DNA from 3 places in the Arthrobacter sp. SAFR-023 genome. Region 2 is predicted to be linked to each of the others. Evidence: riboswitches for the same ligand, from Rfam matches in the RefSeq annotation. Region 2 holds a riboswitch; each other region holds the start of a gene.
The links. A riboswitch is a leader RNA that binds a small molecule or an ion and turns the genes downstream of it on or off. The one in region 2 is predicted to bind cyclic di-AMP.
Positions count from the first base shown of each region.

Region 1: it holds a riboswitch for cyclic di-AMP, as region 2 does, so the genes downstream of both, ACTHQX_RS09665 (LysM peptidoglycan-binding domain-containing protein) here and ACTHQX_RS15595 (hypothetical protein) in region 2, are expected to answer to the same signal.
Region 3: it holds a riboswitch for cyclic di-AMP, as region 2 does, so the genes downstream of both, ACTHQX_RS19340 (NlpC/P60 family protein) here and ACTHQX_RS15595 (hypothetical protein) in region 2, are expected to answer to the same signal.

Region 1 is NZ_JBQCMF010000007.1:133,583-140,790, forward strand. Features, by position in the region: gene ACTHQX_RS09650 (Re/Si-specific NAD(P)(+) transhydrogenase subunit alpha) at 1-568, shown strand, start outside; gene ACTHQX_RS09655 (NAD(P) transhydrogenase subunit alpha) at 568-939, shown strand; gene ACTHQX_RS09660 (NAD(P)(+) transhydrogenase (Re/Si-specific) subunit beta) at 936-2,309, shown strand; cyclic di-AMP (ydaO/yuaA leader) riboswitch at 2,459-2,629, shown strand; gene ACTHQX_RS09665 (LysM peptidoglycan-binding domain-containing protein) at 2,634-3,581, shown strand; gene ACTHQX_RS09670 (YybH family protein) at 3,839-4,252, shown strand; gene ACTHQX_RS09675 (purine-cytosine permease family protein) at 4,249-5,796, shown strand; gene ACTHQX_RS09680 (ArgP/LysG family DNA-binding transcriptional regulator) at 5,817-6,719, opposite strand; gene ACTHQX_RS09685 (LysE/ArgO family amino acid transporter) at 6,789-7,208, shown strand, end outside.
Region 2 is NZ_JBQCMF010000014.1:71,713-78,920, reverse strand. Features, by position in the region: gene ACTHQX_RS15600 (glycosyltransferase) at 1-2, opposite strand, end outside; gene ACTHQX_RS15595 (hypothetical protein) at 277-1,146, opposite strand; cyclic di-AMP (ydaO/yuaA leader) riboswitch at 1,150-1,305, opposite strand; gene ACTHQX_RS15590 (HAMP domain-containing sensor histidine kinase) at 1,410-3,023, opposite strand; gene ACTHQX_RS15585 (response regulator transcription factor) at 3,027-3,767, opposite strand; gene ACTHQX_RS15580 (hypothetical protein) at 3,965-4,813, shown strand; gene ACTHQX_RS15575 (winged helix-turn-helix domain-containing protein) at 5,412-6,287, shown strand; gene ACTHQX_RS15570 (SixA phosphatase family protein) at 6,329-6,856, shown strand; gene ACTHQX_RS15565 (hypothetical protein) at 6,921-7,208, opposite strand, start outside.
Region 3 is NZ_JBQCMF010000021.1:33,534-40,741, forward strand. Features, by position in the region: gene ACTHQX_RS19325 (LLM class flavin-dependent oxidoreductase) at 1-552, shown strand, start outside; gene ACTHQX_RS19330 (bile acid:sodium symporter family protein) at 549-1,586, opposite strand; gene ACTHQX_RS19335 (diguanylate cyclase) at 1,740-2,879, shown strand; gene ACTHQX_RS19340 (NlpC/P60 family protein) at 3,073-3,807, opposite strand; cyclic di-AMP (ydaO/yuaA leader) riboswitch at 3,811-3,976, opposite strand; gene ACTHQX_RS19345 (SulP family inorganic anion transporter) at 4,157-5,659, opposite strand; gene ACTHQX_RS19350 (GTP pyrophosphokinase) at 5,667-6,773, opposite strand; gene ACTHQX_RS19355 (alpha/beta hydrolase) at 6,978-7,208, shown strand, end outside.

The DNA of each region.
Region 1 (7,208 bases), on a different contig from region 2:
CGCAGAGGCGGCTGGCGGGTACGCACGCGAGCTCACCGCCGACCGCGGCGCCCTGCAGCGGCAGCTGCTGGCTCCCCACGTCGCCGATGCCGACGTATTGATCACGACGGCGGCTGTCCCCGGCCGGCACGCCCCGCTCCTGGTGACCCGGGAGATGGTGCAGGGCATGCGCCCCGGATCGGTCGTGGTCGACCTCGCCGCGGAGTCGGGCGGCAATGTGGAGGGGTCCGTGGCCGGCCGGGACATCCACGTCCCCACGGCCGACGGAAAGGGGACCGTCGCCGTCGTCGGCCTCAAGGACGCGGCGTCGGCCATGCCCACGGACGCCTCCCGGCTCTATGCGAAGAACGTGGCCAACCTGCTGGCGCTGATGACGCGGGACGGGACGGTGGACCCGGATTTCGACGACGACGTGATAGCAGGTGCGTGCCTGACGCACGACGGCGTGGTGCGGCACCCGCCGACGGCGGAGGCTCTCGCGGTGGTCGCGAGCGAGGCGGACAACGGACTCGCCGATGAGTTGGCGGACGGGCCAGTGAAGACATCGGAAAACGAAGGGGTGGTCTGATGGACGGCATCAGCCTGCTGACCATCACCGTGCTTGCGGTGTTTGTCGGCTTCGAAGTGGTGTCGAAGGTTTCCAGCACGCTGCATACGCCCCTGATGTCCGGCGCGAACGCGATCCACGGGATCATCCTGGTGGGTGCCATCATCGTCGCCGGCCAGGCAACGCATCCCTGGGTCCTCGCGGTGGCGCTGCTGGCGGTGGTGCTTGCCACGGCGAACCTGGTGGGCGGCTTTGTGGTGACGGACCGCATGTTGCAGATGTTCCGCGGCCGCAAGCCGGATAAGCCGGCCAAGCCCGGTGCGCCCGGTGCCACACCAGGTACGGGCGCCACACTCGGTGATACCAAGGAGAACACGGAGGCCACCCGGTGACCCTCCTGGACCCCAACGTCACCGCCCTGCTCTACCTCGCGGCGGCTGTCTTCTTCATCCTGGCGCTGAAGGGCCTGAATTCCCCGCGAACCGCCCGCCGCGGCAACCTCATCGGCGCCTTTGGTGCGGTGGTCGCGGTCTTTACGGTCTTTTTCTCGACCCGGCTGGACAACGTCCCCCTGATCCTCGGCGCCATAGCCGTGGGCTCCGGCGTGGCAGCCCCCGTGGCCAGGCGCGTCAAGATGACCCAGATGCCGCAGCTCGTCGCCCTCTTCAACGGCGTGGGCGGCGGCGCCGCTGCCCTCGTGGCGCTGCTGGAACTGCCGCATGCTGAGGACGCCTGGGTGCGCGTCGCCGTCGTGTTCACCCTGCTGGTGGGGGCGGTGTCCTTCGCCGGTTCCGCGGTGACGTTCGCGAAGCTGCAGGAGCTTATGACCACCCGCCCCGTGGTGTTCCCCGGCCTGCCGGTGCTCATGGGCGCGGTGCTGCTCGCCGCCGTCGGCGCTGGCGCCGCCGTTGTGCTGGGCGGCTCGCTCGTCCTGGCGCTGCCCCTCCTGCTGCTGGGCCTGGTGGCAGGCGTGCTGCTGGTGCTGCCGGTGGGCGGCGCCGACGTGCCGATCGTCATCTCGCTGCTCAACGCCTTCACTGGCCTGGCGGTCGCGGCATCCGGCCTGGTGCTGGGCAACGTGCTCCTGGTGGTGGCCGGCACACTGGTGGGGGCGTCCGGCACCATCCTCACCCGGGCGATGGCTGCGGCCATGGGCCGAAGCGTGGCCGGCATCCTGTTCGGCGCGTTCCGGGGAGGTTCGACGGCGGGATCCACCGCTGTGAGCGACCGTCCGGTCCGTTCGTCGAGCCCCGAGGACGTGGCGGTGCTGCTGGGCTACGCGCAGCGCGTGATCATCGTTCCCGGCTACGGGCTGGCCGTCGCGCAGGGACAACACACCGCGGCGGAGCTGGCGCAGGCCCTGGAATCCCGGGGTACCCGCGTGGACTTCGCCATCCACCCCGTGGCGGGGCGCATGCCGGGGCACATGAACGTGCTGCTCGCCGAGGCCAATGTGCCCTACGAATCGCTCAAGGAAATGGGTGAGATCAACTCCGAGTTCCGCACCGCCGACGTGGCGCTGGTGGTGGGCGCGAACGACGTCGTGAACCCCGCCGCCAAGACCACCGCAGGCTCGCCGATCTATGGGATGCCCATCCTTGAGGTGGCGGACGCACGGCAGGTGGTGTTCCTCAAGCGCTCCATGCGGCCCGGGTTCGCGGGAATCGAGAACGACCTCATGTTCGAACCGCAAACCACCCTGCTGTTCGGCGACGCCAAGGAGTCCCTGACGAAGGTGCTGGGCGCGGTGAAGGCCCTGTAGGGGGCAGCATCCGGGGGTTGTCCCGAGCCTTTCCGCCACACCCTCGTTACTCAAATGTGACTTTTGGGGCCTGAGTGCGATAGCCTCGGCCGGTGCCCTGGTTCCGCTCAGGGCATTCCCGGGCAGAATGCCGAGCCCTGCCGCTGACCGGGATCCGTTCGCTATGACCAACAGGCAGGGACGGGGGAACCACCTTTGTACCGGCCTTGCAAGCCAAGGCCTAGGGGTTAAGTCCAGACGCTCCGCCCAGCGGCGGGCAGGACCGGGTGACTCCCATCCGAACCCGACAGCTCACCCCGCAGGCATGGGAGAGGCACATCAACCATGTCACGTAAGTTCACCGCCGCGCGCCATCGCGCCACCCCGACGACGTCCATCGCTTTGCAGGGCCTGCAGTATTCCCTCAGGTCCAACGCTGCCTCGGTTGCCAAGCCGGCGGCCGCCGCCGCCGTCGCTTCAGGGCTCCTCTTCGGCGCCGGAGCACCCGCACACGCAGGTGCCTACGCTCCGGAGACGCCGGACGCCGCCGCTGCTGTCCAGTCCGCAGCTGGCCAGGCGCTGGCAGCACCCACCCAGGCAGTCCCCGCCCCGGCGCAGGCCGCCCCGGCAGTTCCCGCGCCGGCAAGCGGTGGATCCGCTGTTGCCGGCGCATCGCACACCGTGGTGCCCGGCGACACCCTTGGTGCCATCGCAGCACGCCACGGTGTCAGCCTTGATGCACTCCTCGCGGAGAACGGCCTGTCCCTGGCGTCCGTCATTTACCCCGGCGACCAGATCCTCATCCCCGGACCGGGTGCCGTTGCAGCTCCCGCTGTACCTGCGGCCCCGGCAGTGCCTGAGGTTCCTGCCGCTCCGGCAGTTCCCGCGGCTCCAGCACCGGCTGCCCCGGCGCCTGCCAGCATGGGAATCTACAACGCCTCCGCCTCGATTACACCGGCGGCTGCAACCCAGTCAGCCAGTGGCGTGGGTGGAGCCATTGTGGCCTCTGCCCGGGCGCAGCTCGGCGCCACCCAGGACTGCACCATCCTGGTGGAGCAGGCACTGCGCTCTGTCGGTAAGTCCGTCGGCGACCTGGCCCCCGCACAGTTCTACCAGTACGGGACTCCGGTTTCCGCCCCGCAGCCCGGTGACCTGATGATTAGCGCCGGACACGTCGGCGTCTACATCGGCGGCGGCCAGGCCATCAGCAGTGGCATGAATGGCGTCAACGAAACCATCGTGCACCCGGCCTCCTGGCTCACCGGCTCCACCTACGTGCGGGTGAACGCCTAACAGCGCGTGAGCGCCTGACGGGCGACAGCCGAACAGGCAGAACGTTACAACAGCAGCGGCGGGTGCATAGGCACCCGCCGCTGCTGCGTTTGCGGCAGATTCGGTACCGGCAGCAGTCGGCGGCGCGAAACAAAAGTCACTCACAAGCAACAATTGTTGACTAGAAGATACCCGTCCGGTTTACTGGCACCCTGACCGGATGTGAGCTGGGCCACGTCACGGCCGAACTTTGCAAGCAACGCCGAGAGTGAGCTCCCGTGGACCTAATCACCACCGCCGAGGTCGAGTCAGCAGCGCAGAGGCTGATGACCGCCTTCGCGGCCACCGACACTGACCGCTACTTCGACTGTTTCGCGCCCGACGCGTCTTTCGTCTTCCATTCCGAACCGGGCCGCCTGAGTTCGCGCGAGGAATACCGCGCCCTGTGGCAGAACTGGCTCTCGGATGGTTGGCGGGTCGCAGAATGCGCCAGTTCCAATGCGTACATCCAAAACGCCGGCACATGCGCCGTATTCAGCCATGATGTCGAAACCGTCATCGACGTGGCTGGCACAAGAGAGACCCTTCACGAGAGGGAGACCATCATTTTCACCAGGACGGAGTCTGGCAACGTGCTGGCCATACATGAGCACCTTTCTCCGGCGCCGGTTAGCCCGAAGGCAATCTCATGACACAAGATTCAAAAGCCCCTGCCGTGACCGAGGTCGAAAAGCACGGCATCGAACCGATTCCCGCCGCCGACAGGACGGCGAAACCGCTGGACCTGTTCCGCCTGGTGTTTGGCGGCGCGAACACCTTCGCCACGGTGGTCCTGGGATCGTTCCCGATCCTCTTTGGGCTGTCCTTCAAGGACGCGCTGTTGGCCACGGTCCTGGGCGTCGTGGTTGGTGGCCTGATACTTTGCCCGATGGCTGTTTTTGGTCCCACCAACGGAATGAACAATGCTGTTTCCTCGTCCGGGCATCTGGGCGTGCACGGCCGGGTTGTGGGATCCTTCTTGTCACTCCTGACGGCGTTCGCGTTCTTCTCCATCTCTGTGTGGAGTTCGGGGGACGCGCTGGTTGGGGGCGCGAACCGCCTGGTGGGCCTGCCCCAGAACGCGGTGACGCTGAGCCTCGCCTACGGCGTCTTTGCTGTTCTGATCCTGACCGTGTGCATCTATGGGTTCCGTTTCATGCTCTGGGTCAACAAGATCGCGGTGGTGGCTGCGTCCTTGCTGTTCCTGCTCGGCATCGTTGCGTTTGCGGGTGCGTTTGACCCGTCCTACGCCGGGACGTTCGGGCAGGGGGCGGACGCCGCTACCAGCGCCCTGTTCTGGCCATCCTTCATAGGATCCGCACTGATCGTCATGTCCAACCCCATCTCCTTTGGCGCGTTCCTGGGTGACTGGTCCCGGTACATCCCGGCGGAGGCACCCAAGCGAAAGGTCATGGCTGCTGCCTTCCTCGCCCAGGTGGCTACTCTGGTGCCGTTTGGCTTCGGGCTGGTCACGGCTACCATCATTGCCACGGAGGCGCCGTCGTTCTTCGAGAACTCTGACTATGTGGGCGGCCTCCTGGCCGTTTCCCCTGCCTGGTACTTCCTGCCGGTGTGCCTCATTGCCCTGGTAGGCGGAATGTCCACAGGCACCACCGCGCTGTACGGAACAGGCCTCGACTTCTCCAGCGTCTTTCCCCGGTTCTCGCGGGTCCAGGCCACGTTGTTCATCGGGTCCATTGCCATCGTCTTCATCTTTGTGGGCCGCTTCGCCTTCAACATTGTGCAGAGTATCTCCACCTTCGCGGTGCTCATCATCACCTGTACCGCTCCATGGATGATCATGATGATGATCGGGTACGTGACGCGGCGGGGCTGGTACGACGCCGATTCCCTCCAGGTCTTCAACCGCCGACAGGTTGGCGGCCGCTACTGGTTCAACCACGGGTGGAACTGGCGGGCGATGGGCGTCTGGATCTTCTCGGCAGTCATGGGAATCATGTTTGTGAACGTTCCGAACCAGTTCGTAGGCGCCTTTGGCAACCTCGCGGCGGGGGTGGACCTGAGCATCCCCGTTTCCATTGGCCTGGCCGCAGTTCTTTATCCTTCGGTGCTGTGGCTGTTCCCGGAACCCGCCGATGCCTATGGCCCGGCCGGACCAAGGTTCGTCAGGGCAGCGGCCCCGAAGAACATCCCGATCGTTGACGAGAGGAAAGATCTCGAGTCCGTGCTGTCCTAACGGCCCTGCCGCACCGAAAACTAGTTTCGGTGCGGCAGCGTTTGAGCGGCGCGGACGACGGCGTCCGTCACCTCCGTGAGGCCCGGTGAGTCCAGCGTCCACACCTGCCAGTAGAGCCGCAGGTTCTCGCTCCATTCCGGGTCCAGCTCCACGAGCGAGTTCTCGGGATCCTGCTGGTCCGGCACCATGCCCCAGCCGAGGCCCGCGTGAATCGACTCGACGAACTGCACGGAATCGGGCATGAAAAACTGCGGGGGCGTGGCGTCCGGCGCGATGCGCGCGAGGACAGCGAGCTGGTGCGTGTCCTTCCGGTCGTACTGCATGACGGGGGCGACGGCGAGGGCCTCCGGCGTGGGCCCGTCGGGGAACCAGCGGGCCACGAACTCGCGGGACGCCTTGGCCCGGTACACCATGGTGCCGAGCGGGCGGAGGGTGCACCCCTGCACCGGCCGGGGATCCGCGGTGATCGCACCTACCGCGTCGCCGGACCGCAGGAGGTCAGCGGTGGAATGCTCGTCGTCGCGCAGCAGCTCGAGGGCCACCCGGCCGCCAAGCGCAATTTTCCGGTAGGCCGCGGGGAGCCACGTCGCGATCGAGTCCGCGTTGGCCACGATGGGAACCCGCAGCCTCCCGGCGCTGGGCGGCGGCGCGTCGCCCCCCTCCTTGCCCGCCGGCCCCCGCAGGGCAAGGACCGCCTCGTCGGCGAGGAGCAGGAGCTGGCGCGCGGAACGGAGGAGCTGTTCGCCCGCCGGCGTCGGCCGGACCGGCTTGAGGCGCCGCACCAGCACGCTGCCTACCGAGCGTTCGAGTGCCTTGATCCGCTGGCTCACGGCGGAGGGGGTGAGGCGGAGTTCCGACGCAGCGGCGTCGAAGGTCTCGTGGTCAACGACGGCGGCCAGGGCCCTGAGCTGGTCGAGTTCCATAAAGATATTCTAATGGAACTGCAGAAAAACTGAATTGCTTTTCAGATTTTGCAGCCTTACCTTCGAAGAATGCTTTCCTTTCTGACCGGTCTCGGAGCCGGCCTTAGCCTCATCGTCGCCATCGGCGCGCAGAACGCGTTCGTCCTGCGGCAGGGCCTCAAGCGTGAGGGTGTCCTGCCGGTCGTCCTGGTGTGCCTCCTCAGCGACGCGCTCCTGATCCTGGCCGGCGTCGCGGGGATCGGTGCGCTCATCCAGGGCGCGCCGGTGCTCCTCGCCGTAGTGCGTTGGTTCGGTGTCGCGTTCCTTCTCGCGTACGGGGTTTTCGCCGCGCGGCGTGCCTTGCGGCCCGGGGCGCTTAAGGCGGCGGATTCTCCCGGCAGGGGGACCGTCTGGTCAGCCGTACTCACCGCCGCAGCGATCACCTGGCTCAACCCGCACGTTTACCTCGACACGCTGGTGCTGCTGGGCTCGCTCGCCAACTCCCAGGGT
Region 2 (7,208 bases):
ATGCCTCAACAGTGGCCGCTAGGGTTATGAGGGTTTTAGGGCCGAGCTGTGCGGGGGCTGTGGACGTGACATCGGCGCTCGCCGGCTGCCAGCATCGGCTGTGGTTGCCGCGTTCGCTGCACCGCGCTGCATTTGTGCACCACTTTGCCTGCGGCAGGAAGAGGGGGGACGCAGAAGGGCCCCGAATCCTTGCGGATCCGGGGCCCTTCGCACTCAGGCGTTCAGCCTAAAGCGGTGCAAAAGTGCTCGTCATCGGCTGGCTTGGCCGGGGAACTCTCAGTACCAGTTGTGGGCGAGGTGCCAGTTCAGCGCACCGCACGGGGAGCCGTAGCGCTCCTGGATGTAGTCCAGGCCCCAGTTGATCTGGGTGCGGTAGTTGGTGCGGTAGTCCGCCCCGGCGGTCGCCATCTTCTCGGCGGGCAGGGACTGGACGATGCCGTAGGCGCCGCTGCTCGCGTTGGTGGCCGTCGTGCGCCATTCCGATTCCTTGGTCCAGAGCCGTTTCAGGCACTGCATCTGGTCTGCGGCCCAGCCGTATGACCCCAGCTTGGTGGCCGCGTAGGCCTGTGCGCCGGCCGGATCATTCAGGGCAACAGGCGCAGCGGCCTTCGCCTTGGCAACGGCGGCAGCCTTCGCGGCGGCAGCCTTGGCAGCGGCCGCCTGGGCAGCGTTGGCCTTGGCAACCGCGGCGGCGTTGGCAGCGGCGGCGGTCTTGGCAGCCGCTGCGTTGGCGGCGGCAGTCTTTGCGGCGGCCGCCTTGGCAGCGGCAGCCTTCGCAGTGGCGGCCTTGGCGGCGGCAGCCTGGGACGAGGACTGCGGAGCGATGGACGCCGCGGACGGGGCAGGAAGCGCGGAGATTAGCGTCTTGTCGAAGTTCAGGGTCTGCCCGGCGTCGGCGGTGGCCGCTGCCGTTGGGGCGGCGGAAGGCGCAGCCTGGTCGGCCGCCTGGCCTGCGGCGCCGACGCCAACGAGCACGGCTGCGGCAGTGGTAAGGACGGCTGCCCGGCGCCCGAAGGACGGAAGGCTTCCGGTCAGGCGGCCCCAAGCCGTCGCAGGCCGAACCGGCTCTGCACGGTGACGGGAAATATTGCGGTCGGACTGCTGGGAGGCGCGATCAGGGCGCGCCTGTGCCTTGAATTCAGACATGGTTGATTGCCTCTCAACACCTGCGGAGTTAGCTGTCGGGTTCGGATGAGGTCATCCGGCCGCACGGAAAATTCACGTGTCGGCTTCACCCCAAGGGCTGATGCGGAAAGCCCGGGACTCTGGTTCCCCCGCCTCTGCCTGAACTAGCGGAATCCGGGAAGCGGCAGAGCTGGGCGTCAATCCGGAGATGCGGCTCTAGTGGCGGCCGCACTCTATCGACCGTACAGGAGGCTTCTGATTAAGTCACATTTAGGTAACGGACATCACGACGACGGCGCGGCGCCTTGCATGGGCAGCCGGACGGCAAATTCCGTCCGGCCAGGCCGGGATGTGACCTCCACTGTCCCGCCGTGTGCCTCCACGATGGACTGCACGATGGACAGGCCAAGGCCGCTGGTTCCCTCGGCCGACAGAACCCCGGCTTCCCCCCGCGATTCGGGGGTGCGGAGGGTTGTTTGGGCGCTAGCGGCACCGGCAATGGAACCCGTCGCCGTTGCGGATGCAGGTGCCGGGGGCGCCTGCGCCGGGGTCACACGTGACGCGTCTGCGCGGGCAAAGCGAGCGAAGACCTTGTCCACGAATTCAGGCGGGATGCCGGCGCCGTCGTCCGTGACCGTAATCACAGCGCTGCCGTCAGCCGACCGCATCACGCCGGTGGTCACCGTGGTGCCGGGCGGCGTGTGCTTGCGGGCATTCGAGAGCAGGTTGACCAGCACCTGGTGCAGCTGCGATGCATCGCCCCGAACGGACACAGGTTCTTCGGGAAGGTCGAGGTGCCACGCCCGGTCCGGTGCCATGACCTTTTCGTCGCTGACGGTCTCGATCACGAGCTGTGTGAGGTCCACGTCGCTGAGCTTGAGCGGCTGCCCGTCGTCGAGCCGCGCCAGCAGCAGAAGATCCTCCACCAGGGCGGTCATGCGTTCTGACTGGCTCTGCACGCGTGCCAGGGACCGCTGGCCGTCCGGAGTGAATTTTTCGGTCATGCGCATCAGCTCGGTGTAGCCGCGGATGGCCGTGAGCGGCGTCCGGAGCTCATGGGAGGCGTCTGCCACGAATTGCCGCACCTTCATTTCGCTTTCCTGCCGCGCCTCCAAAGCATTGGACACGTTGTCCAGCATCTGGTTCAGGGCGTGGCCCACGCTGCCCACTTCAGTTCCGGGATGGGCGTTCGACGGCGGGACGCGGACAGCGAGTGCCACCTCACCGGCGTCCAGCGGCAGGCGCGAGACCTGGGTGGCCACCTCGGAGAGCTGCTCCAGCGGTTTCATGGTGCGGCGGATGAGGACCGTCCCGGCCAGGCCGATCAGCACGAGGCCGCCCAGCGAGACGATGGTAATCGTCCACACGAGGGACGTCAGGGTGTTCTGCTTTTCCGCGAGGGGGAGCCCGGTGACGATGACGTCCCCGTACGGCGCCTGCGCGGCGACCAGGCGGTAGGTGCCTGAGGACAGTGTGCGCTCGACGGGCACGCCGTTGCGGCGGAGCTCCAGGAGGACCTGGTTGTCTGAAGGTGACAGCGAGGCGCGGGTGGAGTCGGCGGCTATGAGACCGGCACTGATGACGGCGCCGTTCTCGATTCGCGCCGTGACCGTGCCGACCCTCTGGCCGCGGGCATCCAATGGATCGGGCCTGGTCCCTTGATTGCCGAGCGGCGGACGGCCGAAGTCGCTGGAGCGGTGGGCCGCATCCGAGAGCTGCTTGTCCAATTGCTGGGTCAGATAGGAGTCCATCGAGGCGTAGCTGAACAGGCCGATCGCGCCGCAGATGGCCACGAGGAGAGCCATCGCGACGAGGACCAGGCGTGTGCGGAGGTGCCAGGTGTCCGGCTTTAGCCAGCGTCGGCGCTGAGTGCGCGCGGCTCCGGAAAGTTTTGCCACGGCCTACTCTGCCGGTTTGATGACGTAGCCCGCGCCGCGGACCGTGTGGATCATGGGCGGGTGCACGGCATCCACCTTCTTGCGCAGGTAGGAGATGTACAGTTCGACGATGTTGGCCTGGCCGCCAAAATCGTAGTTCCATACCCGGTCCAGGATCTGGGCCTTGCTGACCACGCGCTTGGGGTTCTCCATGAGGTAGCGCAGCAGCTCGAACTGGGTGGCTGTCAGCTGCAGCTCGTCGCCGGCGCGGGTGACTTCGCGCGTGTCGAGGTTCAGGACGAGGTCGCCCACCACCAGCTCGGCGGAGTCCATGGCGGCGACGCCGGAGCGCTGGACCAGCCGGTGCAGGCGCAGCAGGACTTCCTCCATGCTGAACGGCTTGGTTACATAGTCGTCGCCGCCCGCGGCGAGGCCCACGATCCGGTCCTGTACCGCGTCCTTGGCGGTGAGGAACAGCGCCGGGACCTCCGGCGCGAAGGCGCGGATCCTGCCCAGGAGCTCAACGCCGTCGAATCCGGGAAGCATCACATCAAGCACCAGCACATCCGGGCGGAACTCCTTGGCGAGCTTCACGGCCTCGGGGCCGTCGGCAGCGATGGCCACCGACCAGCCGGCCATGCGCAGGCCCATGCTCATTAGTTCTGAGAGGCTCGGCTCGTCGTCGACCACGAGCGCACGGATGGGGGATCCGTCAGGGTGGGTCAGCTGGGGAAGGTTGTTGGTCATGGAGTGCGAAGTGGCCATGTGACAACTCTCCGTTCTGGTGTTTAGCCGCCGCTTTGGCAATCCTGTGCGCCAGCTGTGAATCCCAGCGTAGCGAGCTGAAAGGCGCCGCGTACGGATTTTCAGGTCACAGGCATGGCTCTTGCGCCGCACAGGCCAAACACAGGAAGGCTTTCCAGTCTGGAACGGACACTTCCGCAACCCCTAAGGAGATCGCAATGAGCGGACAGCAGCCTGTACCTGTTCCAGAAACCACACCCCTGCCTCCGGCGCCGCAGCCGGATGGGTACCCATACCGGCCAGGCTGGGGAGGGCCGCCGTCGGCAGGAAAAGTGGGAGGTTGGGCGGCCGGCGGCAAGCACTGGACCATGAAGCGCGGGCTGGTCGTGGCCGGTGCGGCCACGGTTCTGGCCGCTGGCGCAGGAGGCGCCGCTTACGGTTTGGGCAGCAACGCTGCCGCTGCCGGTGGAACGGCCGCAGGGGCCCAGGGCGGGTTGGCGCAAGGTGGAACGCAGGGCGGTTTGAGCCAGGGCGGCACGCAGGGAGGGGTGCCGCAGGATGGCGGGTCTTTGGGCGGTCCGGGCATGCAGGCGCCGGGAGGCGGAACGGTGCCGGGCCAGGGAGACGACTTCGCGCCCAACGGCCTGGGCGGCATGGGCAGCGGCGTTTCGGCGGCCGTCCATTCGGAGTACGTCGTCGAGGAGAACGGGGCGTACGTCACCAAGGTGGCGCAGCTCGGCAGCGTTTCCACCGTAGCCTCCGGTTCGGTCACGGTGAAGAGCGCCGACGGGTTCACCCGCACGTACACGCTCAGCGACGACACGGTGGTGAGCAACATGCTGCAGCGGCGCCAGGAGTCGGCAACCGGCGACCTGACAGTGGCCGACATCGTTGCCGGAGCCGCTGTGCGGATTGTGGCCGGCAAAGACGGCTCGGCGTTTCCGGCGGAGAGCGTGCAACTGAGCGGCACCACACAGTCTGGCGGGAGCACACTGTCTGGCGGGAGCACCGGATCAGGCGGAGCCACGCAGCTAGGAGGAACCAGCGGCACCGGCCAGTCCAGCTGATGCAAGGACGACGGCGCGGCGCCCCGGGCGAACCGGGCGCTGCCGCCGTCGGTATGAGGAACTTGACTACAGCCCCAACCGCACCCGGAGGAAAAATTTTCCTCCGGAGCGCGTCATAGCTGGACAACCGGCTAACGGCGGCTGCGGGTTTTCGGTAACTGAAACGTCATTGAATATTCAGCGACTTCGACTGCAAAAATCGAAGAAGATTCTGTAGACCTGGCTTTCCGACCGTCCGGTCAAGAAAATAAATCGAAAAATCGGTCAACGGCAAAACTGTGAGTTATCACACAATCAGGCGGTTCGTCTCAGCATCCGGACACTTCCGTCCATTGTTACTTGCAAGTTTTCATTGTTACGTTGCACACTTTCAAATGTGAACAAGAACTCAACAGCACCTGCAGCCGCAGAACATTGGCCCAGCACACCAGCTGCTGCCGACATGCGCTGTTGTCGAATGCACGCCTAACTTTCACCACCCCACGAAGTTTTTAGGCATTCGCCCCCAGCCCAGCGTAGGGCGCCCCTCCCCAGAACCATTGCGGGGACCCAAGCATTCGAGCCGCGATGACGGCCATTCACATTGAGGTAAGCAAACATGTCAGTTGCATCCGGATACGTCCACATCTCAGTCCGTAACGCCAACAAGGCAGGCCAGCCATCTGGCCTGCGGCAGGGATTCGGCGCCCGCCCCGCCTTCGCCCCGGGTGGCCAGGCAAACAGTGTTCCCGCCGCTCCGGGTTACGCACCCCAGGGCTATAATCCGAACTCCTACGGCCAGTTGCGCGCCGTCCAGGCAGACGAAGCCGCGCCAATCACCGCGCCCACGCCGCTTGTGGCCCCGGCCGCCGCCGCACCGGTCCGCGCCGTACCCAATGAAAACGTTGCCCGCGGGTTCGTCCTGTACATGGGCATTGACGAGGAAACCGCGGCTGCCGCCGGCACCTCGATCGCCAAGCTTGCCCAGGAGATCCGGGCCTATGCCCAGTCGCTGGTTACCGGAGCCGAGAGCTACGCGGCCGTCGCTGTGGCGCCGTCCAGCGCCCCCGGTTCGGCGCTCGACGTCGTCCGTTCCACCTTCGGCGACCCCACCGTCAACGCCCGGCAGCGCACCGAGACCGCCCGCGTGCAGCCGGCCCAGGATCCCCGCCCGTCGGGTGTCCTGATCGACCTCGCCCGCCGCGAAGTGCACCTCGACGGTGAGTCCCTGAACCTGACGTTCAAGGAATTCGAACTGCTCAACTACCTCGTGGAGAACGGCACCCGCACCGTGGGCCGCGACGAACTGCTCGAGGGCCTGTGGCGGAACGCCGAAGAGGTGCCGAACGAGCGCACCATCGACGTCCACATCCGCCGCCTGCGCTCCAAGCTCGGCCGCCTTGCCAACACGGTGCGTACCGTCCGTGGCCAGGGCTACCGCTTCTACGAGCACCCGGAGGTCGTTGTCTGGGCCGCTCCGGAGTACTCGATCTAGTACCTCCGCCCACCGGCCTCCGCGGCTAGTAGGGTGAGTCCATGAGTGCTCACCACAAGAAGCGGCTGGTCCTTATGCGCCACGCCAAAGCCGACTGGCCGGGCGGGGTGGCGGACCACGAGCGTCCCCTGGAGGAGCGTGGCCACCGCGAGGCCCCCCTCGCGGGCAAATGGCTGCTCAAGCACAACATCGTCCCGGATTTCATCCTGTGCTCCAGCGCTCTGCGAACTCGGCAGACGTGCACGTGGGTGTGCAGCGAACTCGGTGAGAAGGCTCCGACGCCGAAACTTGAGGACGGCCTCTACGGCGCCTCCGCACTGCGCATGCTTGCGGTCATCAACCACGTGCCGGACACGGTGACCACTCTGATGGTGATCTCCCACATGCCCGGCGTGCAGGATCTGGCCATGCACCTCGCCTCGCGGGATTCCAACCACGATGCCTACATGGATGCCGCAACGCGGTTTCCCACGAGCGGGCTGACCGTGCTGGAGACCGAGAAGCCCTGGGCGGAGCTTGATGGCCAGGATGCCAAGATCACGCACTTCAAGGTCCCGCGCGCACACTAGCCTCACGCCCCGGCGCCCGGAACGGGCTTGGATGTGCCGGTCCGGCCCCATGGTTGCCGCTGAATTATCGGCCGGGCGTCCGTCCGCCGGACCGCTGGGCGGGCGTTCTCTGGCCCGGCGTTCGCTGGGCAGGTTTCCGCGGGGCTGCCTGCTGGACAGGTTGAACAGATTTTTGCTGAACCGGTCGCTGCGCGGGCTGCCGGGCACCCGCCGGAAGCCTCGCCGCAGGACGGGCCGGTGCTCCGGCAGCCCGGGCAGAACCCACACCCCGGGCGGGACCCGCACCCCGGGGCCTGGCTGGACCGGTGGGTCGCGTGGGTTCTTTCCGCTGGGGCCGCCTCCGGGGCGGCCA
Region 3 (7,208 bases), on a different contig from region 2:
GGCTCCACCGAGCACGAGGCGCGGCGGCTGGAGAAGCAGCTCGATGAGCTCATCCATCCTGAGCATGCACGGAAGCAGTTGGCCGGAGTCCTCCGGGTTTCACCCGAATCCCTGCCGCTTGATGCGCAACTGCCTGAGGACCTCCCGTCGGAGGATGCCATTGAGGGGGCCAAGAGCCGGTACACCTTGATCGTGGAGCTCGCCCGGCGCGAGCGGCTCACTGTCCGGCAGCTCATCGGCAGGCTCGGCGGCGGCCGCGGGCACCGCACCTTCTCCGGGACGCCCGAGCAGGTGGCGGATGCCATTCAGGAGTGGTTCGAGAAGGGCGCGGCGGACGGCTTCAACATCATGCCGCCGGTGCTGCCCTCGGGCCTGGACGCCTTCGTGGACCACGTCATCCCGATCCTTCGGGCCCGCGGGCTGTTCCGCCAGCAGTACACGGGGCACACGTTGCGCGAGCACTACGGGCTGCCGCGGCCCGCGAGCGGATTTGCCCCTGCTGACTCCGCTGAACCGGCCGCCAGGGAATTCGCGGTTAACGCCGCGGTTTAGGCTTCCTGCTTCTCCTGGAGAGGCTTCTGTTCCTGCAGGGGCTTCCGGGCCAGCCAGGCGGCGACAATTGCGCCCGAGATGTTGTGCCAGAGCGAGAAAACTGCTGAGGGCAGGGCCGCCAGCGGGGTGAAGTGGGCGGTGGCGAGCGTTGCCGCCAGGCCCGAGTTCTGCATGCCGACCTCGAACGCGAGGGCCCTGCGTGCCTTGTCGTCGAGGCGGCCGAGCTTGCCGGCCAGGTAGCCGAGGCCAAGGCCGAATCCGTTGTGCAGCACCACAGCCAGGAACACGATGCCGCCGGCCGCCAGGATCTTGCTGGCGCTTCCCGCCACCACTACCGCCACGATGAGGGAAATAACGACGGCGGATGCCCAGGGGAGCGCCGGCAGCGCCTTCGCGACGAGCTTCTTGAGGAACAGCCGGGCCAGCAGGCCCGCGATCACCGGCAGCAGCACGGTCTTGACGATGTCCAGCACCATGCCGCCCGCGTCGATGGTGAGGAAGGAACCGGCCAGGAACAGCACCAGGACGGGGGTGACCACCGGGGCGATGAGCGTGGATACGCTGGCGACGGCGACGGACAGGGCCACATCGCCCTTGGCCAGGAAGGCCATCACGTTGGAGGCGGTGCCGGAGGGCGCGCAGCCCACGAGGATCAGGCCAACTGCCAGTGAGGGCTCCAGATGGAGGAGGGTGGCGATCGCCCAGCCGGCCCCGGGCATGATCACGTAGTGGGCCACGATGCCCAGCACCACGGCCCACGGCCTGCGGGCAACCGCGGTGAAGTCTGGCGGCGTCAGCGTCAGGCCCATGCAGAACATGATGATTCCCAGCAGGTACGGGACCGCCGGGCCAAGGGGCTTGAAGGCGCCGGGAAGCAGGAACCCGGCGATGCCGGCTGCGAGCACCAGAAGGGGAAAGACGGTCACCGCGACGCGCGCAATTTTCGCTTCCGCAGCGAGGGCCGGGTTCAGGGGTGCAGCGCCGGCCTCCGTGGCCGAGGGAGCGGTTTTGGGGTCTTTTGTTGCCTCAAGCATTCAATAATGCTGGCACCGGACCGCCGTGACGGCTAATTCATGACTGATGTCAGACAAATGTGTCGTACTGGCAAAATTCTCTCCGGCACAGCGCGACCCCGGGCCCTCCCGGTGCGATACTGGATTGCACTGGATCGGATTCAAGGGGACGGAATGATCCTAGACACGGCAACACTGCGGATTGCCTTCGCGGCGATGGCCCTGGTTCTGGCGCTGCTGTTCTACTTTTCCACCTTCCGCAGCACCCGCTCGCCCTACAGTGCCTGGTGGTGCGCGGCCCTGCTACTGTTCCTTTCCGGCTCGGCGGCCTTCCTCCTGAACGGCACGGCGCAGCAGGTCTGGGCCAATCCGCTGGGCGACTTCCTGCTGGTGTCCGGCGCGGCAGGGGTCTGGGCCGGCGCGCGTTCCCTCCGGAACCTGAAGCACAACATCTGGCTGTCCGTCGCGCTGCCGGTCATCACCGCCGCCGCCGCCGCGGTCGACAATCCGGGATCCAATACGTGGGCCGGTGGTGCTGTCTTCCTCGCGTCCATGGCTGTCCTGATTGGCTTGGCCTCGCATGAACTGTGGCGGCTGGAACCGGGGTACTCCCGGGTCAGGATCCCCATGGCCATCGCGGCAGGCGGAGTGGCATTCTACTATTTTTGCCGCCTGGTGGTGTTCCTCATCGAAGGGCCAAGCGGTCCCGTCTTTGCAACCTACTTCGGGTCCGCGGTGACCACGATGGTCACGATGGTGCTGCTGGTGGTGGTTTCCTTCAGCATGGCGGGGCTGAGCACCGAGCAGCAGACGCGGGCGCTGCGCACGGTCGCCACCCAGGACGGGCTGACGGGCCTCCTGAACCGCGGTGCCTTCCTGGAGGCGGCGGCCGAGGAGCTGGAACGCAGCAAGGCTGCAAACAGCGGCGGGTCGCTGATCCTGGCAGACCTGGACCACTTCAAGTCAGTCAACGACACCTTCGGCCACGCGGCGGGTGACCTTGCACTGCGAGCTTTTGCCCAGGCGTGCAGCGCATCGGTGCGGTCCACGGACCTTGCCGGGCGCTACGGCGGCGAGGAGTTCATCCTCCTGCTTCCTGGCGCAGGCCCCAAGAGCGCGGAAATCATTGCGAGGGAAATCAGCAGGAGGCTGGCAGAGCAGCACATCCCCGAACTGCTGCGGATGCCGACCGTCAGTTACGGCATTTCCACCTACAACGCGACAACCGCCGACCTCGACGAGGTCATCGCGGCCGCCGACGTCGCTCTCTATGAAGCCAAATCACAGGGGCGGAACCGCACGGTCAGGGGCTGAGCAGGCACCGGATCCGGAATGCATGGGGGACAATCCGGACCCGGCGATCCTGACTCGCAGCCGGAGCCTGCGGTCTTTCATCAGGCATAGCCAGTGTGTTCCCTACTCCTTGTAGAAAGGTGGGAGCACCTTGGGGGGTGGCCGTGTTCCGCCGCCCCCAAGGCAGCGGAACACGGCGGTTACTCAGCTCCGGCTAGCCCGCGCGCACGAACGTGACGGGACCGGTGGCCGTGAGCCAGGACAGCGGGTGGGCCATGGTGGCGTTGATGCCGTTCATGCCGCCGCTGATGACCTTGCCGCCGCCCGCGTAGATGGCCACGTGGCCGGACTGCACAATCATGTCGCCGGGCTGCGGGGTGGAGACGACCCGGCCGTGGCTCAGGAACTGCATCGGCGCGAGGTCACCCACACGGATGCCGGCGGCGCCGAGGGCCTTCTCTACCATGGCGGTGCAGTCCTGCGTGATGCCGATCTGGGCGTAAGCGGAGGCCAGCATGGTGGCGTTGACGCCTGCGGCGGCCTTGACGGGGGCCTTGGGCGCGGGAGCCGCAGCCTGGACGGTGACCTTCGGTGCGGGCGCAGGTGCGGCCGGCGCGGTTGCAACCTTGGCTGGCGCAGCGGCCGGGGCTGCCGTGACGGGGGCGACAGGCGCTGCAGCCTTCTTCACAACCGGCTTTTCGACGACGGGCGCTGACACTACCGGAGCGGGAGCCGACTTAACCGCGGGGCGCTCAAAAGCAATCTTGACACTGGAAGCGGCTGTGAGGGGAGCCTGGAACTGTCCAGCCGTCGCGGGGGCGGCGGCGGGAGCCTTGGCCTGCTGGGCCGGAGCGTTGGCCGCGTTGGCTGCGACGCTCCCGGTGAAGGCCAGGCCGGATGCTGCAAGGATGACCGCAGCACGGCGGCCAGAAATAAAGCGGAACGACATGAAGAAGCCTCTCCCGATGCCTGCGAGGTGAGCTGTCGGATTCGGATGGGAGGCACCCGGCCGCGGTCCTGAGCGTGGTCAGGAACTGTGCGGCTTCACCCCAAGGCCCGCTTCAAGCGGGCCGAAAAGTGGTTTCCCCGTCTCTGCCGGACATGGGTATTCGAATGGTTCCTCGGGCTGCGGCAGAGTTAGGCAATCAGCGCGGGAGTGCCTCGTCGGTGAAGGAGGCACGTTTTCCACCGTACGGGAGGCTTTTCCGAATGTCACATTAAGGTAACGGGGCCGTGTCGCTTCCCGCCATGCTGATCCGCGTCAGGTAAAGGGAATGAGCGCCATGAAGTGATAATGCTCACTCTGCGGCGTTAAGCTTCCCCGCCAGACGTTCCCGCATCTGGATGCTGGCTGAATTGAGGCCGATGAGTTCCACCTCCCGGCCATGCCTGCGGTACTTCTCCGTGACCGCGTCCAGCACGGCGATAGTGGAGGCATCCCACAGGTGTGAGGCGTGCAGATCGATGACCACTTTGTCGATGTCAGGTTCGGCGTCGCGGGCGTAGTTGAACTGCGTGTAAAGGTCGTTGGAGGAGGCGAAGAACAGTTCGCCGTCCACCGTGTAGGTGGCTGCAGTCCGGCCGTCGAGCTCCACTTCTGTCCGCTCCACGGTGGCGAAATGGGCCACCCGGCGGGCGAACATCGCCATCGCCGCTAGCACCCCGACGCCGACGCCGATCGCCAGGTTGTGAGTGACCACCACCGTGACCACGGTGATGAGCATGACAGCGGTTTCCGACTTGGGCATCCGCTTCAGGGTGGCAGGCGCAACCGAGTGCCATTCGAAGGTGATGGCCGAGATGAAGATCATCACCGCCACGAGGGCGGCCATGGGGATGAGGCCCACGATGTCGCCCAGGGTGACTACCAGCACCAGCAGGAAGACGCCCGCGAGGAACGTGGACACCCGGCTCCGCGCGCCGGAGCCCTTGACATTGATCATGGTCTGCCCGATCACGGCGCAGCCGCCCATGCCGCCTAGGAACCCGGTGACGATATTGGCCACGCCCTGGCCCCAGGATTCGCGGGTCTTGTTAGAGCGCGTATCGGTGATGTCGTCCACTAGCTTGGAAGTCATCAGGGATTCCAGCAGCCCCACGAGCGCCATGGACAGCGAGAACGGTGCGATGGTCTGGAAGGTTTCCCACGTCAGAGGCACCTGGGGGATGAACAGCGTGGGCAGGCTTTCCGGCAGCTGGCCCTTGTCCTGGACAGCGGGGACGTCGATTCCGGCGAGCACGGCGAGGACCGTCAGGAGGACGATGGCCACCAAAGGTGACGGCACCGCCGTCGTAATCCGGCGGAGGCCGACGACGATCAGCAGGCCCGCGGCGACCAGCGGATACACCGGCCAGGGAACCCCGATCAGTTCCGGCAGTTGGGCCATGAACACGAGGATGGCCAGCGCGTTCACGAAGCCCACCATCACCGAGCGCGGGATGAAACGCATGAGCCGGGTGACGCCCAGGACGGCGAGCAGGATCTGGAAGATCCCGGCGAGGATCACCGCGGCGATCAGGTGGTCCAGCCCATGGCTGCGCATCAGCGGCGCGATTACCAGCGCGACGGCACCTGTTGCGGCCGAGATCATGGCGGGCCGGCCGCCAACGAAGGAGATGGTCACCGCCATGGTGAAGGAGGCGAACAGTCCGATCCGGGGGTCCACTCCGGCGATCACGGAAAATGCGATGGCTTCCGGAATGAGGGCGAGGGCCACCACCAGTCCGGCGAGGGCCTCAGTCTTGAGGCGCCGCGGGGAACGGAGCGTGGCCCGGACGGACTGGAGCTGTTCGGGCTTCATGAAAACTCTATTTCTTCGTCTGGCGATAGCGCTCGATCTGCTTCAGCCGCCGCAGGAGGCTGTCGCGCCGCGGGTGGGGGACGGCGTCGGGCGCCTCGGCGGTGAGGTCGATGTGTTTGGTGCCGTACTGCCACAGCAGGAGGTCATCCAGCAGGCGGTCCGGGCCGGGGGAGTAGCGGTGGTCCAGGGCCCTGCGGACCTCGGTGATCCGGTTGGCGCTGAGCAGCCCGGCAAGCTGGACGGTCTGCTTGAGTCCGTGGGCCGCCAGGAGTTCGGCTGCCCAACCCCAGTCGTCATCCACTTTACGGTCAACGTGCGGGAGCAGGGTACGCCACACGTCGCGGATGCGGTTGGGGGTGAGCTGCGCCGCGCCCTCTCCGTCCAGGTCCCAGTAGCTGCGGACCTCCTCGTAGCGTTCGTGCAGGTCGGCGAAGGCCGTCTCCACCGTCTCCAACATGGCGGCGGTGGCCGTGAACTGGCGGTCGAAGTGCGGCGTCCACGCCCGCGGGTCCTCCGCCTTGAACCGGATGTCGTGCTCGATCTCGCTCCATGCATGCGCGAACACCGTGCGGATCTGGCATTCGAAGAAGTAGCTGCCGTTGGGCGGGGCGTCGGCGTTGAAGCCCTGCTGGTAGTTCTTTACGACGTCGTTCTGGATGGTGCGCAGGATCAGGTGCCGGCTGGAGTAGCCGTAGGTTCCGGACTCGATCGAGCCGATGTCCTTTTCCCTGTCGCCGCGGCAGTCGAAGAGGTGCCGCTGGCGCTTTATCAGGTTGGCCACCAGTGCGTTCTCCGCCGGCAGCTTGGTGATGACGCGCACGCCCACCATGTCGTTGAGGGTGCGGAATGGGTCCGGGAACTTCAGCAGCCGCTGCCCGCCCTCTTCCAGCGGTTCCTCGGTCCGGGAGATCTTTTCCCGGAAGGAGTCCACCGACTTGGTCCGGCCGGTCACGAACAATGGTGTGACCTCGGTGTCCTTGAGCATGGACCGCAGTATCTGCAGGACTTCCCGGGTGACAAGCTTCAGGGCAGGCCGGACGCGCTCGTAGAGTTCCACGTTTTCCTGCACGGAGTCGCGCTGAGTGACGTCCAGGCGATCCCAGTTGCTTGCCATGGATCCAAACTATCAAGGCGGTGCGACAGGAGCGCGCGTGACACCCTCGCCACTGCAGCCCCTTCTGCCCCACGGGAGCGGCGTCCATGTAGGCTCGGGGCATGGCTGTTGTGCGCCGCTGTGCCCTGCAACCCCGGAGCCCGGGCGCGCGGGAGGCGGCAAGGAGGGGCCGGCGCCCCGTTCGGAGGATCTTAGGAGGATGCAGTGAAGCGGCAGAAGTACCACTACGGTGACCACCCCAGCCAGTGGGGCGAGCTCTTCCTGCCGGAAACACCCGCCTCGCGCAACGGCAAGCAGCCATCCACGCGAGGCATCGTTGTGGTGATCCACGGCGGCTACTGGCGCTCACAGTACGGCGCTGAACTGGGCGAACCGCTGGCGAAAGACCTCGCGGCGCACGGCCTCGTAGCCTGGAACCTGGAGTACCGCCGGGCC